4 regions of the Novosphingobium sp. TK71 genome follow, and region 3 is predicted to be linked to each of the others. Evidence: riboswitches for the same ligand, from Rfam matches in the RefSeq annotation. Region 3 holds a riboswitch; each other region holds the start of a gene.
What was found. A riboswitch is a leader RNA that binds a small molecule or an ion and turns the genes downstream of it on or off. The one in region 3 is predicted to bind cobalamin.
Positions count from the first base shown of each region.

Region 1: another riboswitch for cobalamin. It lies ahead of ACXJ16_RS19240 (ferredoxin-like domain-containing protein); the one in region 3 lies ahead of ACXJ16_RS15630 (TonB-dependent receptor plug domain-containing protein).
Region 2: another riboswitch for cobalamin. It lies ahead of ACXJ16_RS01090 (TonB-dependent receptor domain-containing protein); the one in region 3 lies ahead of ACXJ16_RS15630 (TonB-dependent receptor plug domain-containing protein).
Region 4: another riboswitch for cobalamin. It lies ahead of ACXJ16_RS21105 (TonB-dependent receptor); the one in region 3 lies ahead of ACXJ16_RS15630 (TonB-dependent receptor plug domain-containing protein).

Region 1 is NZ_JBSZKA010000001.1:659,427-663,392, forward strand. Features, by position in the region: gene ACXJ16_RS19235 (YbhB/YbcL family Raf kinase inhibitor-like protein) at 1-599, opposite strand, end outside; cobalamin riboswitch at 865-1,093, shown strand; gene ACXJ16_RS19240 (ferredoxin-like domain-containing protein) at 1,331-2,470, shown strand; gene ACXJ16_RS19245 (precorrin-8X methylmutase) at 2,470-3,099, shown strand; gene ACXJ16_RS19250 (precorrin-2 C(20)-methyltransferase) at 3,096-3,821, shown strand; gene cobJ (precorrin-3B C(17)-methyltransferase) at 3,818-3,966, shown strand, end outside.
Region 2 is NZ_CM143962.1:255,830-259,795, reverse strand. Features, by position in the region: gene ACXJ16_RS01095 (ABC transporter substrate-binding protein) at 1-384, opposite strand, end outside; gene ACXJ16_RS01090 (TonB-dependent receptor domain-containing protein) at 381-2,240, opposite strand; cobalamin riboswitch at 2,316-2,516, opposite strand; gene ACXJ16_RS01085 (cell wall hydrolase) at 2,734-3,879, shown strand.
Region 3 is NZ_CM143962.1:3,299,074-3,303,039, reverse strand. Features, by position in the region: gene ACXJ16_RS15630 (TonB-dependent receptor plug domain-containing protein) at 1-1,271, opposite strand, end outside; cobalamin riboswitch at 1,437-1,628, opposite strand; gene ACXJ16_RS15625 (cobyrinic acid a,c-diamide synthase CobB) at 1,785-3,065, shown strand; gene paoC (aldehyde oxidoreductase molybdenum-binding subunit PaoC) at 3,062-3,966, opposite strand, start outside.
Region 4 is NZ_JBSZKA010000001.1:1,146,320-1,150,285, forward strand. Features, by position in the region: gene ACXJ16_RS21105 (TonB-dependent receptor) at 1-894, opposite strand, end outside; cobalamin riboswitch at 1,070-1,312, opposite strand; gene ACXJ16_RS21110 (tRNA (cytidine(34)-2'-O)-methyltransferase) at 1,457-1,909, opposite strand; gene ACXJ16_RS21115 (hypothetical protein) at 2,073-2,327, shown strand; gene ACXJ16_RS21120 (cytochrome c biogenesis protein DipZ) at 2,364-3,966, opposite strand, start outside.

The DNA of each region.
Region 1 (3,966 bases), on a different replicon from region 3:
TCCTCGTCAGCCGGTTCCCCGTCTCCGCGCGCGTAATGGCCCACCAGCATTCCGGCGGCCAGGACATGGTCCTTGATCGCCGCCAGGAATTCCGAACGGCCCGGGTTCGTTTCCAGCACGGGCGCGCGGGAAAGCGCGAAGAGCTGGAAGACGTAATCGTGCGTGCCGTGGCCCGGCGGGGGATCGGGCGGCAGCCAGCCCTCGGCCTGATAGCTGTTGCGCCCCACATCGCGCCCGTCCGGCGCACCGTCGTCGTCAGGGCCGATGCCGCCTTCGGGAATCGCCCGTGTGCCTGCGGGAAGGTTCCAGACGATGGCGTGGACAAGAGGCTCGGCCGCAGGAGCGTCGGGGTCTTCGACCAGTAGCGCCAGGCTGGTGGTGGCGGCAGGAACCTCGCCCCATTCCAGCGGCGGGGATATGCCTTCGCCATCGGCCGTGAAGCGTGCGGGAAGGCGCGCGCCGTTCTCGAAAGCGGGGCTGGACAGGTCTATGAAGGCGCCTTCCGGCACCAGCCCGGCGCGGACGATCGCCAGCTTGGAATGTCCCGCGCGGAAGTTGTGAAACAGGGCGCCAAGCCATTGAGGGACATGTTCGAGCATGGGATTCTCCTTCGTCTCGGTGTGCAACGTCCGGACCCGACCTGAGGTTTCGTCACCATCGGCGATGACTTCCGGGTTTCGCAGATCATGACGCCTGCGCCGTCAGCCGCATTGATCGGGCGCAATCGGGGATCGGGCGCAATCGGGCCGCCCGGTATCGCACGCTGCCGTGCGATATCGCCGGGATGCGCTTGCAGGGCTGCGCTGGCGATTGGCATCGATCCCGTTTTGGGTTAGGCGGCACCTGCAAGCCGGATTTCGTCCGGCCTGCAACGATCGCGCGGGTGCCTTTCGGGGCTGAAATGGGAATGCGGTGCGGAGGAAACTCCCATTCCGCAGCTGTCCCTGCAACTGTAAGCGGCGAGCGAGATGCCGGGGCTCCCTCAACGGAGCCGGCCACTGGATGAAGGCGCCCATCGGCGCCGGTTCCGGGAAGGCCGCGTATCGAGCTTTGACCCGTGAGCCAGGAGACCTGCCGGCGCGTCGGTCGCTCTTGCCATGGTCCAGGGAAAGGCCAAGGCTCGGTACTCCGCGTGAGCGACGAACCTGTGCGGCTGGGGCTGCATCGGTGTGCAGGGATGGCGTATGTCGCGCCCGCCTGTCGTTGCGCACGGACCGACTTCGTCGGCAAGCCCCGGTCATCGTCGCCGCGCGCGGTTGAAAGCGTTTATGCGCGTCTCGTCGAAGCGTGCCTTGTTGAAAATCCTGCGGTCCCGCCCGGATCGCCGCACATGAGCGACTTTGCCGTGCGTGGCTGGTGCCCCAGTGCCTGGCGCCCGATGATGGCGGGCGACGGGCTGATCGTGCGCGTGCGGCCGCGCCTTGGGCGCCTGTCACGCGCGCAGGCGCTGGCGCTCTGCGCGCTGGCCCGCGAATACGGCAGCGGGGCGATCGACCTCAGCCGCCGTGCCAATCTCCAGATCCGGGGTGTGACCGAAGCCGGTTGGGCGGCCCTGCTGGAGCAGTTGGTGGCGCTGGAACTGGTGGATGCCCGGCCCGATACCGAAAACCGCCGCAATATCCTTGTAGCGCCGGACTGGACGGCGGGGGATGACACGTTCCGGATCGCCGGGGCGCTGGCCAGTGCGCAGGTTCGCCTGCCGGAACTGCCGGGAAAGATGGGTTTCGCCGTGGACGCCGGAGCCGCGCCGATTCTGGGCGGGAGCCCTGCGGACTTTCGGATCGAACGGGCCGAAGGCGGCGGGCTCATCCTGCGCGCGGATGGCCGGGCGCTGGGGATTCCCGTTGCCGTGGACGAAGCGGTAGGCGCGCTGGTCGAACTGGCGGAATGGTTTGTCGCCTCCGGCGGGATCGCATCCGGCAGGATGGCGCGGCACCGTGCCGAGCTGCCGGGCTGGGCCAGGGGATGGGTCTCTCCCGCATCGCCGCGTCCGGTCATCGGCCCCGGTGCCCATGCCATGGGCCATGCCTGCGGCGCCGCTTTCGGCAGCGTGGAGGCGGCGGCGCTGGCCTCGCTCGTCACACGTTCCGGGGCGGCGGCCTTGCGGATCACCCCGTGGCGGGTGCTTCTTCTGGAAGGCGCGAACCCGCTCCCCGATCCTGTCGGGGATGGCTTTGTCAGCGATCCTGCCGATCCGGCCATGCGCGTGGACGCCTGCCCCGGAGCACCGCTGTGCCCGCAGGCGACCGTGGCGACGCGGCCGCTGGCCTTGCGGCTGGCCGCGCACGTTCCGGGCCGCCTTCACGTCTCCGGCTGCGCCAAGGGCTGTGCGCGTTCCGCCCCTGCAAGCGTCACGCTGACCGGGCGAAACGGCCGCTTCGACCTTTCCATCGATGCCGCTGCCGGAGACCCGCCATGCCGGTCCGGCCTCGATCTCCCACAACTGCTCGCCCATTTCGGAGCCGAATGATGCCTCATCTTTATGAAACCGATGGCGCGGCGATCTACCGCCAGTCTTTCGCGACCATCCGTGCCGAGGCCGATCTCCAGCGTTTCACGCGTGAGGAAGAGCGTATCGCGGTGCGCATGATCCATGCCTCGGGCATGGTCGAACTGGCCGCTCATATACGGTTCTCCGCGGGCTTCGCCGAAGCCGCGATCGCGGCTGCAGCGCGCGGGGCTCCGGTGCTCTGCGATGCGCGCATGGTGACGGAAGGCATCACCAGATCGCGCCTTCCCGCCGGCAATCCGGTGATCTGCACGCTGCACGACCCGGCGGTTCCCGATCTGGCGAAAGCCATGTCCAACACGCGCTCGGCCGCGGCGCTCGAACTGTGGCGGCCGCATCTGCAGGGGGCGCTGGTGGCGATCGGCAATGCGCCGACAGCGCTGTTCCATTTGCTGAACATGCTGGAAGACCCCGCCTGTCCGCGCCCGGCGGCGATCATAGGGTGTCCGGTCGGCTTTGTCGGCGCGGTGGAGTCCAAGGCCGCGCTGTGGGAGGCGATGCCGGTGCCCTGCTGCATCGTCGAGGGGCGGCTGGGCGGCAGCGCCATCACCGTGGCCGCGATCAACGCCATCGGGAGCAGCGCGGAATGAAGCCGGGCACCGTTCACGGCGTGGGTCTTGGCCCCGGCGCGCAGGACCTGCTGAGCGTTCGCGCCGACCGTCTGGTGCGCGAGGCAAGGCATGTCGCCTATTTCCGCAAGTCCGGCCGCCCCGGGCAGGCGCGCAGGATTGTCGAGGGGATGCTGCGCGAAGACGTTGTGGAATTCGCGATGGAGTATCCGGTCACGACGGAAATCCCGCTGTCCGACCCGCGCTACAACGCCTGCCTTTCCGAGTTCTACGAACATTGCGCGGGCCATGTCGCGCGGCTGGCCGGTGCGGGCGAGGATGTCGTGGTCCTGTGCGAGGGCGACCCGTTCTTCTACGGCTCGTTCATGCACCTCTACACCCGCCTGTCGGGCTCGGTGCCGACACGAGTGGTTCCCGGGATCACCGGGATGTCCGGCGCGTGGACTGCCAGCGGCGCGCCGATGACCTGGGGAGACGACGTGCTCACCGTTCTGATGGCCACGCTGCCCGAGGACGATCTGGTAAGGCGCATTCGCGATACCGATGCCCTGGTCGTCATGAAGATCGGTCGCAATCTCGACAAGCTGCGGCGCGCGGTGGCCGCCGCCGGGCGCGAGGGAGAGGCCTGGCTGGTGGAACATGCGGCCATGGCGGAGCAACGCGTTACGCCGCTGTGCGAGGCGCAGGCCGTGACGCCCTATTTCTCGATCCTGCTGATCCACGGGCAGGGCCGCCGGCCATGAGCGGCTGGATCGCGATTGCGGGCATCGGTCCGGGCGATGCCGCGCTGGTGACGCCAGAAGTCTCGCAGGCGCTGGCGGAGGCTACCGACATCGTCGGCTATGCCCCATACGTTTCGCGCGTCCCCGCGCGGGCAGGGCTGACGCT
Region 2 (3,966 bases), 390 kb from region 3:
CTCGCTTGCGGGATCGAGGAAGGCGCTGGCGACGACGACACGCGGGCCGATCCTCGCCACTTCCTCCACCGATCCCGAAACCGCCCGGAAGCGACGCGCCGCTTCCAACGGCATCGAACTGCTCTCGGGATCGTGGCTGTAGTTCGAGATCGCCAGCAACTGGCCCGGCCCTGTCACTTCGGCAAGGATCGCGTCCGTGCAGGGGTTGAGCGAGACGATCGTGGGATGACCACCGGCCTTCGCGGAACCGGGCGCGTCGGCCGCATCGCCGCCCCCGCATCCCGCCAGCACCGCCACCGGGCCGGCAAGAGCCAGCGCGGCGGCGAGCAGGCGGGCCTTGCGCCTTCCCCGTCCCGACCGTGTCAGGGAAAGCGCTCGGATCACATCTTCACCCGAACCCCGGCATAAGCCGCGCGGCCCGGCGTGCCGTATGTCCGCACCACTTCGTAGTGCTCGTCGAACAGGTTCTCGACCCGGCCATAAACCTGGATGTTCCGCGTCACGTCATAAGCCGTGCGCAGGCCCACCACGACATTGCCGCCAAGATAGTAGGTGTTCGCCACGTCGTCATAGCGCCCCCCGCCCACGCGCAAGTCCGCGCCGAGGCGGAAGCCGTCCGACCAGTGCTTGTCGAGGCTGGCGTAGAGGTTGGTCTTGGGACGGCGGGCGAGCCGGGCGCCGGTATCCTCGTTGGTAGCGTCGAGGTACGTGGCGGAAAGGCTCATGTCGAAGCCTTCCCAGTCGCGCACCTGCATGCCCAGTTCCACGCCCTTCGCGCGGGCGCGGCCGACATTGTAGTAGTTCCATTCGGCCAGATCGTAGTCGATCAGGTTTTTGGTCTTGCGGTCGAAATAGGTGACCGAGAACGTCCCGTGCCCTTCCGCGAAGGGCTGCTCGACGCCCACGTCCCACGACTTCGAAGTCTCGGGATCGAGCGCGCGGAAACCGCCATTGGTATAGAGCTGGTAAAGCGACGGCGCCTTGAAGCCCTCGCCATAGCTGGCGCGCAGGATCGGCGCGCTTTCGCCGCCGCCGATCACCCAGGCGCCATTGGCCGAGAACGTGGTCTTGTGGCCGAAGTCCGAATTGTCGTCGTAGCGCAGCCCGCCGTTCAGGGTCAGTCCGGTGACCGGACGCAGCGTCAGCATGCCGAAGTAGCTGTCGATCGAGGTCGAGTCCTTCGCGTAATCGCTCGAGAATTTCTGCTTCTCGGTCTCCGCGCCCAGCAGGATGCTGGCCATGTCGATCGGGCTGAAGGAAACCTGCCCCTCGAAGCGGTCCGCGCGGCCGTTGGTGGTGTAGGGACCGAAGACCGCGTCGTCCGAGATGCGGCGGGTGTCGGTGAGGCCGTAGCCCACGCGCGCGGTCAGGCGGCCGTCGAGCCCCTTGTAGCGAAGGTTCGCATAGCCCACCGTGTCGCGCTTCATACCCACGTTCAGGGCATCGGCGCCGGTGTTGTCGTAATCGTAGTTGGCCTTGGTCCAGTAGGTCCCGGCGTCGGCGGACAGGCCGCTCAGCAGTTCCACTTCGGCCCGGGCATTGGCGCTCTTGCTTTCGAAGCCGTCCTTCTCCTTGCCGCCGAGGCGCTCGTCGAAGGCGGAATAGCCGTCGCCCTTGAGCCAGTTGCCGCCCAGCGTCAGGCCGACCGGGCCCACCTTGCCCGCCGCCGAGGCGCCGAGCTGCTTCTGGTCGCGCCAGCCATATTCGGCCTGGCCGCGCGCGGTCCACTGCTCGGTCGGGCGCGCGGTGATGAGGTTGACGACGCCGCCGATGGCGCGGCTGCCCCAGAGCACGCCGGAAGAGCCGCGCACCACTTCGATACGGTCGAACTGGCCGACGGTCAGGCTGCCGAAGTCGAAGCCGCCGCCGACATCGCCCGGATCGTTAATGCGCACACCGTCGATCAGCACGAGGCTCTGCGCATTCTCGGCGCCCCGGATGAACACGCTGGCGGGCTGGCCGAAGCCGCCGGACTGGGTGAAGGTCACGCCCGGCAGGCGGGCCAGCACATCGGTGGCGGTGACCGCCTGGGTACGCTCGATATCCTCGCGGGTGACGACCGAGACCGACTGGCCGATCTCGCTCACCGGGGTCTCGGTGCGGGTCGCGGTGACGACGATGCCGTCCGCTGCGATGCTATCGTTTGCGGCTTCGTCCGCCAGCGCGGGAGTGGCGACGGACAGGGCCGTCCCCAGCAGAAACAGATACTTCACGGTAATTCCTCCAACCTTGAACGACATTGCCGTCCATGGCGGAGACGCGCGCCTTTCCTCATGCGCGCGTGCTCGCTGCATGCCGGGACACCCCGCCCGGCTGCGGAACGACCGTCAAGGGCAGGTCTCCTGGCTTCCGGATCGCCGCGCCGCCTCCGCCTTCCCGGTTTGACCCAGTGGCATCGCGTGGAGGGGGCGCTCCCCGGTCACAGTTGCGGGGGCAGCTTCGGGCTTTCGCCGAAATTCCCACCAGGTTCCAATCCTGGGGCCCGGCTCCGGGCCACCCATGACGTCGCTTGCGCCGATACTGTCCGGCGCGAGGATTGGCAAGCAGGGCCGGTAAAGGCCGCGCCAGGTATCGCCGCCGGGAAAACCGGAAGATTCTCTTAAGCCATTAAGGCTATCGGCAGGGCCTGTACCGCTTCGGGACGTGCCGATCTGCAGGGATGCCGCGCGCCGCAAAGCGGGTTAGGCGCAAGATGCGCCCGTCCCCCGAAAGGACGCGCCGAGAGGACTATTCGTGACCGCTGCCGCCCTTCCTGCCTGCCTCGAACCCTGGGAAGCGCGTCCCCGCGATTTCCGCGGGCACTTCGCGCGCGGCGGCCGGCGACATGTCGCACGCCGCGCGCGCCGGCGCTGGTCGCTGGGTTTCGCCGCACTGGCCGCCGTGGCACTGCCCGCCTTCGCCTCGCCGGGTTCCTGGCAGCAATTCTCCATCGCCGATGCGCGGTCCCCCGAACAGACGGTCCTGCCGATGCCCTTCGAGCAGGCCGGAGCCAGCTTCCCCGGTTCGGCCTTCTACTATCTCGATGCCGAAGAGCCTGTGCTCAGGATCGGCGAAGGCATTCATTCCGATGCCGATGACGGCGTGACCGGCCCCGGCCCGGTCGCCCGCGCGCTGCGCATCGACAATTCCGGGGTGGACCGCAGCCGCGCGCTCCAGTGCCTGACCGCCGCAATCTACTACGAAGCCGCCAGCGAGCCGGATGCCGGCCAGCGCGCGGTGGCGCAGGTCGTACTCAACCGGCTGGCCCATCCCGCCTATCCCAAGACCGTCTGCGGCGTGGTCTACCAGGGCTCCGAACGCTCGACCGGCTGCCAGTTCTCCTTCACCTGCGACGGGTCGCTGGCACGCGCGCCGCAGCGCTTCTTCTGGCAGCGTGCGCAGGAAGTCGCCCGCGCGGCGCTTTCGGGCTACGTCTACGCGCCGGTCGGCCTGGCCACCCATTACCACACCGTCCAGGTCAATCCCTACTGGGCGCCGAGCCTCCATTATCTCTCGACGATCGGCGCCCACCGCTTCTATGCCCTGAGCGGACCGGCGGGGAGCCCTTCGGCCTTCCGCTTCGCCTACTTCGGCGGGGAGCCGCTCGCCGCGCCGCATCGCCATGACGATTCCGCCGCCAGCGCGGTGGCCAACGCCGCGCTGGACCCGCTCGCGGTGCAGCGCGCCTTCGAGGCGGCAACCCCGATCCGGCCGGACACCGCCATCCAGCCCGCCTCCGCTCCGGCCACCCTCGTGCAGGCCGCCGTCCCCGCCTATGCCAGCGACGTGCGCGAACGGGGCGGCGAGGCGCTATACCGGGCGAGGAACCTGCCCGAGGCCCATGGGATCAGGCCCGAGTATGCCAATTCCGGGCGCTGGATCGGGCAACCGGTTCAGTAAACCTCCCGATTCCCCTCTCAAGGTTTCGGCAACCATACGCCCTCATTAAGGCTTAGCGCCTGCAATCCTATAACGGGGTCGCGGCAC
Region 3 (3,966 bases):
TTGAAACCCTCGTCATAGCTGGCGCGCAGCACCGTGGCGCCGGCGTTGGGCGTATAGACCGCGCCCGCGCTGAACACCGTGCTGCCGCCGAAGCGCGACTGGTGATCGTAGCGCGCGCCCCCGTTGAGCGTCAGCCCGGCCAGCGGTGTCAGGCGCAGTTCGCCGTAGACGCTGTCCGTATCCGCCGTGGTGGGCGTGAGAACATAGGCCGCCGTGCTGTTGGAGGGCGAGGCGGTGGTCATCCGCTGCTCCTCGCGCTCGGCGCCGAACACGGCCTGCACCTTGTCCGAGAACGCGTAAGTGCCCTGGTACTCGAAGCGGCGCACCCGGCCATGGGCGTCGAAGGTGATGGGGCGGATCGTCCGCGCGGGGTCGTAGTTCTCGCGGTCGGTCTCGGTCTGGAGCAGGGCGACGCGGTTGGCCAGCCTGCCGCCCGCCAGTTCGAAATTGAGCCCGGCATAGCCCGACCATTCCCCGGTCCGGCCATAGGCCCGTGAATCGCCCGAGGTGCCGTCGAAATCGTTCTTCGAATCCGACCAGTAGCCGCGCAGGTCCAGCGAGACGCCCGGCGCGACGCGGAAGGTCATGGTGCCGCTTGCGGAACTGCGCCGGTAGCCATCGTCCTCGGTGCCGTTGGAGCGGGCCGAGATGCCGTCGGTGGTGAAGCGGGAGGCGGAAATCCGCCAGTCGATCGCCTCGGAGGTGCCTCCCACCCCGGCGCGGGCCGAAACGGTATCGTGGGTTCCGGCCTCCAGCGCGAAGCTGCCTTCCAGCGGCTCGGTGGGACGGCGGGTGCTGACATTGACGACCCCGCCGATGGCATCGCTGCCCCACAGGATAGACTGCGGCCCGCGCAATATCTCGATGCGGTCGATATCGTCGACGAACAGGTTGGCGAAACCGTATCCCCCTGCCGTCGAGGAGGCATCGGACAGGCGCATCCCGTCGATCACCATGACGCCCTGCCCGGCATCGGCGCCGCGAATGCGCAGCGAGGTGGTGGTGCCGTAGCCACCGTTGCGCGACAGGCTGATGCCTGGCGTGCGCAGCAGCGCGTCGGTCAGTGCAATGGGCTGGGCGGCAACGATCTGCGCCTCGTCCAGCACGGTGACGGTGTCGGCCACCCGGTCGGCCGCAACCGGCGTGCGCAGCGCGGTAACGACGATGCGCTCGCCGGAGGACGCGGCATCGGCCGCCTCGGCCAGCGCCGGGAGAGGGTGACAGGCCAGCGCAAGAGCAAGGGTGCTGGCGGCGGGTATTCGGCAGTTCACGGCATATCCTTCAAGCGAGCGTCGAACCCGGCCGGGTCGGCACTCGCGCGAAAGGCGGCAGTCGTTCGGCAGGCGACGACAGGCCCTTTCGCGCCGGGAGCCGGCACGGCAGTGGCTGTCGTTGCGCGAGGATAGCCCCGTTCGCCCGGCTCACCCTGTCCGGTCGAAGAACGACTGCGGCAGGCAGGTCTCCTGGCTCACGGGTCAATGCCGTTTCGGCCGCCTTCTCAGGGATTTGCACCCCCAATGGCGAAATGGCCGCACGGCTCTCCGCTTACAGTTGCAGGGGCAGCCCGGGTCTTGAACCCGCGTTCCCTTTTGATCCCCTCGCGGGGAACCTGTCGCAGCGGCGGCCCTATCGGGTGGCGGTCCGGCGTGCAAGAGCGCGCTGCTTGCGCAGCCTTGCGAAGTGCCATAGGTCCGGCCGCCGGAAGGGGGGAACCGAACCATCATGCACCACTGCCGAGCCTTTCCGTCCGGGCGATATCCGTGCCTCCGCGCGGTGGCTGCCCGATGACCGCCTGCCCCGCCCTGCTCGTCGCCGCGCCGTCCTCGGGACAGGGCAAGACGCTGGTGACTGCCGCCCTCGCCCGCCGCCATGTCCGTGCCGGGCGCCGGGTGCGGGTGTTCAAGTGCGGGCCGGACTTCCTCGACCCGATGGTCCACGAGATCGCCAGTGGCGCGCCCGTCCACCAGCTGGACCTGTTCATGTGCGGCGAAGACCAGTGCCGCGCGCTGCTGCACGAAGCAGCGCTGGAGGCCGACCTGATCCTTGTCGAAGGGGTGATGGGCCTGTTCGACGGCACCCCGTCCTCCGCCGACCTCGCCCGGCATTTCGGCCTGCCGGTGATGGCGGTGATGGATGGTTCCTCCATGGCGCAGACCTTCGGCGCGCTCGTCCACGGTCTGGCGACTTACCGCGACGATGTGACCCTCGCCGCCGTGCTCGCCAACCGCGTGGGCAGCGAACGCCATGCCGAACTGCTGGAACGCGGCCTGAAGGAAGGCGTGCAATGGCTCGGCGCGATGCGGCGCGACGAGGGTGCCGGCCTGCCCGAACGTCATCTCGGACTGGTGCAGGCCGGTGAAGTCCCCGATATCGAAGCGCGGATAGACCGCGCCGCCGATCTCCTGCCCGAAAGCGCCCTGTGGCTGCCGGAACCGGTGTCCTTTCCGGCCGCGCCCCGCTGCGCCGCTCCGCCGCCCTCGCTGGCGGGCCGGCGCATCGCCGTGGCCCGGGACGAGGCGTTCGGGTTCATCTACCCGGCCAACCTCGCCTTTCTCGAAAGCGCGGGCGCCCGGCTGTCATTCTTCTCGCCCCTGCGCGACACGGCGCTGCCGGAATGCGACGCGCTCTGGCTGCCCGGCGGCTATCCCGAACTTCACCTCTGCGCGCTCACCGCGAACCGGACGATGATCGGGGCCATACGGGAGCATTTCCTGGCCGAACGCCCGATCCTCGCCGAGTGCGGCGGCATGCTCTACGCCTGCGAACGGCTGGAGGACGCATCAGGCACGAGTGCGCCGATGCTGGGCCTGCTGCCTGCGCAGGCCAGGATGCAGCCCCGGCTTGCCGCACTGGGCATGCAGGAAGCCGAACTCGGCGGCCACGCAGTCCGCGGCCACACGTTCCATTACTCCAGGCTGGAAACCGGCCTTGAACCCGCAGCGCTCGCCCGCACGCCGGACGGGCGCAAGGGCGAGCGGATTTTCCGGCAGGGCTCGCTCACTGCGAGCTACATGCACTTCTATTTTCCGTCGGCGCCGGAACTGATCGCGGCACTTTTCGGCTAGGCAATCGCCGGCAGCTTCGCGAGGTGCTTGTCCAGCGTGATCGGATAATCGCGAATGCGGACGCCCGTCGCGTTGTAGACCGCGTTGGCCACTGCCGCCCCCACGCCGCAAAGCCCGAGTTCGCCCACGCCCTTGGCCTTCATCGGCGAGACCTTGTCGTCCGCCTCGTCCAGGAACACCACTTCCTGATGCGGGATGTCGGCGTGGACCGGCACTTCGTATCCGGCAAGGTCGTGGTTGACGAAGAAGCCGAAACGCTTGTCCACCGCCAGTTCCTCCATCAACGCGCCGCCCACGCCCATGGTCATCGCGCCGATCACCTGGCTGCGCGCGGTCTTGGGGTTGAGGATGCGCCCGGCCGCGCAGACCGCCAGCATCCGCCGCACGCGGACTTCGCCGGTATAGGAATCCACTGCCGCTTCCACGAAGTGCGCGCCGAAGGTCGATTGCTGGAACTTCTTGGCGAGATCGCCCCACTGCATCGTCTCTTCGGCAACGAGTTCGCCCGATTTCGCGGCATCGGCCAGCCGTGCCGAACGGTTGCCCGCGCGAATCTCGCCATCGGCGAATTCGGCCGCCTGCGGGTCCATGCCGAGTTGCTGCGCCGCCATCTCGCGCAGCTTCGCGCAGGCCGCGTAGACCCCCGAAGTCGCGCTGTTGGCGCCCCATTGCCCGCCCGAGCCCGCCGAGGCCGGGAACGAGGAATCGCCCAGCTTCACGCGCACTTTCTCCACCGGCAGGCCCATCATCTCCGCCGCGGTCTGGGCGATGATGGTGTAGGAGCCGGTGCCGATGTCGGTCATGTCGGTCTCCACCGTGACCATGCCGTCACCCGACAGGCGCACGCGCGCCGCCGAAGTCATGTTGATGTTGTTGCGGAACGCCGCCGCCACGCCGAGCC
Region 4 (3,966 bases), on a different replicon from region 3:
CTGCGTGATCCCCACATTGCCGACGAACCGCGTGGTCCTGCCGCGCGCCGTCGGGTCGGGCGAACAGAACACGTCGGCGCATATGTCGGAACCGACGATCCGCTCGGGAATCTGCTCGGTTGGACGCCATGTCGCGTGGTAGGCATGAAGCGAAGCCTGGAGCGCACCTTCGCCCAGCGGCATGCTGTACTTCGCAAAGCCCGCATAATGGCGCAGGTGCTCCTCCTGCTGCCACGGCCCGTCATAGCGCTTCGCCTGCCCCACCACCGTAAGATCGCCGGAACCAAGCCCTTTGATCGTGCCGCCCGCTGCAAGACGGCCGGTGCTGTACGAGCCCCCCTCAAGCGAAACCCACGGGCGGTCGAAGCCGGCGATCGTCGTCATGTAGGCCGTGCCCGCCAAGGCGAAATCGCCGCCGTCCGCGCGATAAGGCCCTTTGCGGAAGTCTTCACGCGCAACGATCTCCGGGATCAAACCGTTGAGATCGAGATACCCCTGCCCATGACCATGGGTCCGCAGGTTCATCTGCACGCCGTCGATATAGGTCGTGAAATCGCTACCATGATCGAGGTTGAACCCGCGCAGGAAATACTGGTTCGCCTTGCCGCTGCCCGAATGCTGGGCGGCGACCATGCCGGGAATAGCCTCGAGAAGTTCGGCCACGCGCAGCAGCGGACGGACCAGCAGGTCGGAGCCTGCCACGCTGCCTTCGCTGGCGGCATGGGCTTCGCCGATCTTGGTCTCTCCCCGGCCGAAAACCAGGATTTCGCTGTTGCCGCCATCCGAAGCCGACCCGTCCGAAGCCACTTCGCCGGCAAGAGCCGGAACGGAGGCAAGCGCGACGATCCCGCCCATGGCGAGGCGGGCGAATGCCGCCTTTGTGTTGATTTGCATTACAATTCCCCCGGCGCCTGCGACTGGGAGTGGAAGCGTGCCGTCCAAGACGGTCGGCACGCGCCATCGGCCGGACGCCCGAGGCGACCGCGACACGAACCGATGCGGCTTCCACCGCTCGTTCGTCGCTCAGACGGAAAAATTACCGGGCCTCGGCCATCCCCTGGACCAAAGCGAGAGCGACCAGACGCCGGCAGGTCTCCTGGCTTGCGGGTCATCGCTTGATGCACGGCCTTCCCAGGCCTCGCAGGATTTAGCGTCCGGCCCAGTGGCTGCGGCCAGGCTCCTTGGCCTGCCGCGATATGCATCGCGCTCACCGCTTACAGTTGCAGGGACAGCCTCGGATTCGAAGGCCGAAGCCCTCTCACCGCGTTCCCTATTAAGCCTCTTTCGAGGCACCGGCGCGATCTTGCCCGCCGCCTTCGAAAGAAGGAAACGGTTGCAGTCCGCTAACCCACGCAAGAAATGTGTTCAAGAGTGTATGGCAGGTGAGGTATTGTTACGGCGATGCTTTCGCCCGCTGCGCCGGGAAAGCGGGCCGGGAAAGCGGGCCGGGTAACCGTCACCCCGGCAAAGTCGCGGTCTGGCGAAGGGCTTCGCCAAGCGCGAGCGCGGCCGACGTGGCGAGATTCAGCGAGCGCACCTCCGGCCGCAGCGGTATGCGCACGCGCGCATCACAGACATCCGCCACTGAGGGGGGCACCCCTGCGCTCTCCTTTCCGAAGAGCAGGACATCGTCTACCCTGAATCCGAATTCATAAGCCGAATGGCTGCTCTTGGTCGTGAACAGCACCAGTCTGCTCGGCCCGATATCGGCCCTGAAGGCATCGAAGCTGGCGTGTCGTGTAATCGTGACATGGTCGATATAGTCCATGGCAGCCCGCCTTACGCGCCGATCGTCCCATACGAAGCCCATCGGCTCGATAATATCCACGCTCGCGCCCAGGCACGCGCCAAGCCTCAGCACGGCGCCGACGTTTCCGGCAATCTCGGGTTCGAATAGAGCAATACGCATCCGGACCGATTGGCGGCAAGACAGCGGCCATGCAAGCCCTTCGGCAGTTCCCGGATAACGAGGCGGGGCGGCGCCCTTTCCGGCCTGTGCCGCAAGTGGCGGATATTGCGGGAATAAAGCCGTTGTGCAACCTAGGGCATCCGAAACCTTGAAGGACCGAGGGATGCCCACGATACAGGACAAGCGACACGACTTCCTCTGGCTCGTCCAGCTCTGGATGCAGCGCGAACGGGATATCGCCGGATGGACGGCAACCTGCGGCGATGCGGTTGCCGCCAGCTATCGTATCCCCGCATCGATGACCGCGCGCGACGCCGCGCACGATTTCCTGTCCTTCAACAGCGCTTCGTTCCGTGGCGGCGTGGAGAACGAATGTCCCGCCTGGATGAACGCGCTGGAAGATCCTTCCTACGGCTGAGCCCCGCATGACGGGCCGAAACGGCGCGCCGCCTCCTCAGCCGAACGTGAAGGCGAAGGCCTGCACGCCCGGATCGAGGAACTCGATGGTGAAGGTCCGGTCGGTCACGGTGCCCTGCTGGCGAACCAGTTGATAGAGCCGCTGCGTGGTCACGGTGCCTTGCCCGGCCGCGTCCGCGTCCATGCCGTGATCGCCGCCCGGAGCCTTGCCGTCCACGGTGACGCGGAAGCGGACCGGGCGTCCTTGCGGCCCCGGCCCCAGCACGAGATGAAGATCGCGGGCATGGAAGCGGAAAGCGATACGCCCGCCCGCCGCATCCAGCGAGACGAACTCCGGCCCGGCGGTCCACGATCCCGCAATTCCCCAGTCATTGCGGCCGGGCAACTGCCCCAGCACATAGCTGTGGGGCCGGTCCGGCACATAACCGCCCGCCGAAGCGAAACGTTCGCCTCGTGAATAGCCCAGATAGGTTTCGGGCGAGCGATTGGTGGCCTTCTGCGGCGCCTCGCCCACGCCGGAGCCCTTGACCGCCACGACCTCCAGGCTGGGCGGGGCATTGCCGTTCTCGGCCAGCAGGCGCTGGATGACCCTTTCGGATTCCGCGTAATCCCCCTCGCCGAAATGATGATAGCGGATCCGTCCCTTGCCATCGATGAAGTAATGCGCGGGCCAATAGAGGTTCTGGAAGGCGCGCCAGATCGCGCGATCGTTATCGAGCGCCACTGGATAGGAAATGCCGAGATCGCGTATCGCGCGGCTCACGTTCGCCGGGTTCTTCTCGAAGGCGAATTCGGGCGCGTGAACGCCGATGACGACGAGCCCCTGATCCTTGTACTTTTCCGCCCATGCACGGACATAGGGAAGCGAGCGCAGGCAGTTGATGCAGCTGTAGGTCCAGAAATCGACGAGGACCACTTTCCCACGCAGCGCCTCGGCGGTGAGCGGCGGCGAATTCATCCATTCGCTCGCCCCTGCCAAAGACGGAAACGCGCCTTCGTCTCCCAGTTCGGCCCGGCCGGCGCGCATGGCCGAAGCGGCAGGCGTACCGGGGCGGAACTTGGCGAGCAGCCTCTCTTCGACTTGCGCCGTGCCCGAAAGCGAAAGGCGGGTGAGAAGGCCGGTATCCAGCCCCAGCGCGATCGCGGCCACCCCGGCGAGCACCGCCACGCCCAGCACGCGGCGAACACCGTTACCAAGGCCGATGGATCGCTTCATCGCCGCAAACACCTTCCCGCCCACCAGCAGCGCCAGCGCCAGCGAAGTTGCCGCGCCCAGCGCATAGGCGAGCAGCAACAGGGAGGTATGCGTACTGGCGCCGTTCAGCGCCGCTCCTGTCAGGACAAGTCCGAGCACCGGTCCCGCGCAAGGCGCCCAGAGCAGCCCGGTGGCAACCCCGAGCAGGAGCGACGCGGAGAACGTGGCGGAGGAGCCGCCCACGTCTCCTTCCGCCGAACGGGACAGCCGCGCGCCCATCGCCACCAGCGGCCGGGTCGCGCGATCGGCCAGCGACGGGAAAAGCAGCAGCAGGCCGAACAGCGCAAGCACCGCCAGAGCCACGATCCGCCCCAGGCCGTTGGCCTGAACCGCCCAGCCCCCGCCCACGGCCGCCAGTGTGGCAACGCCCGCGAATGTCACCGCC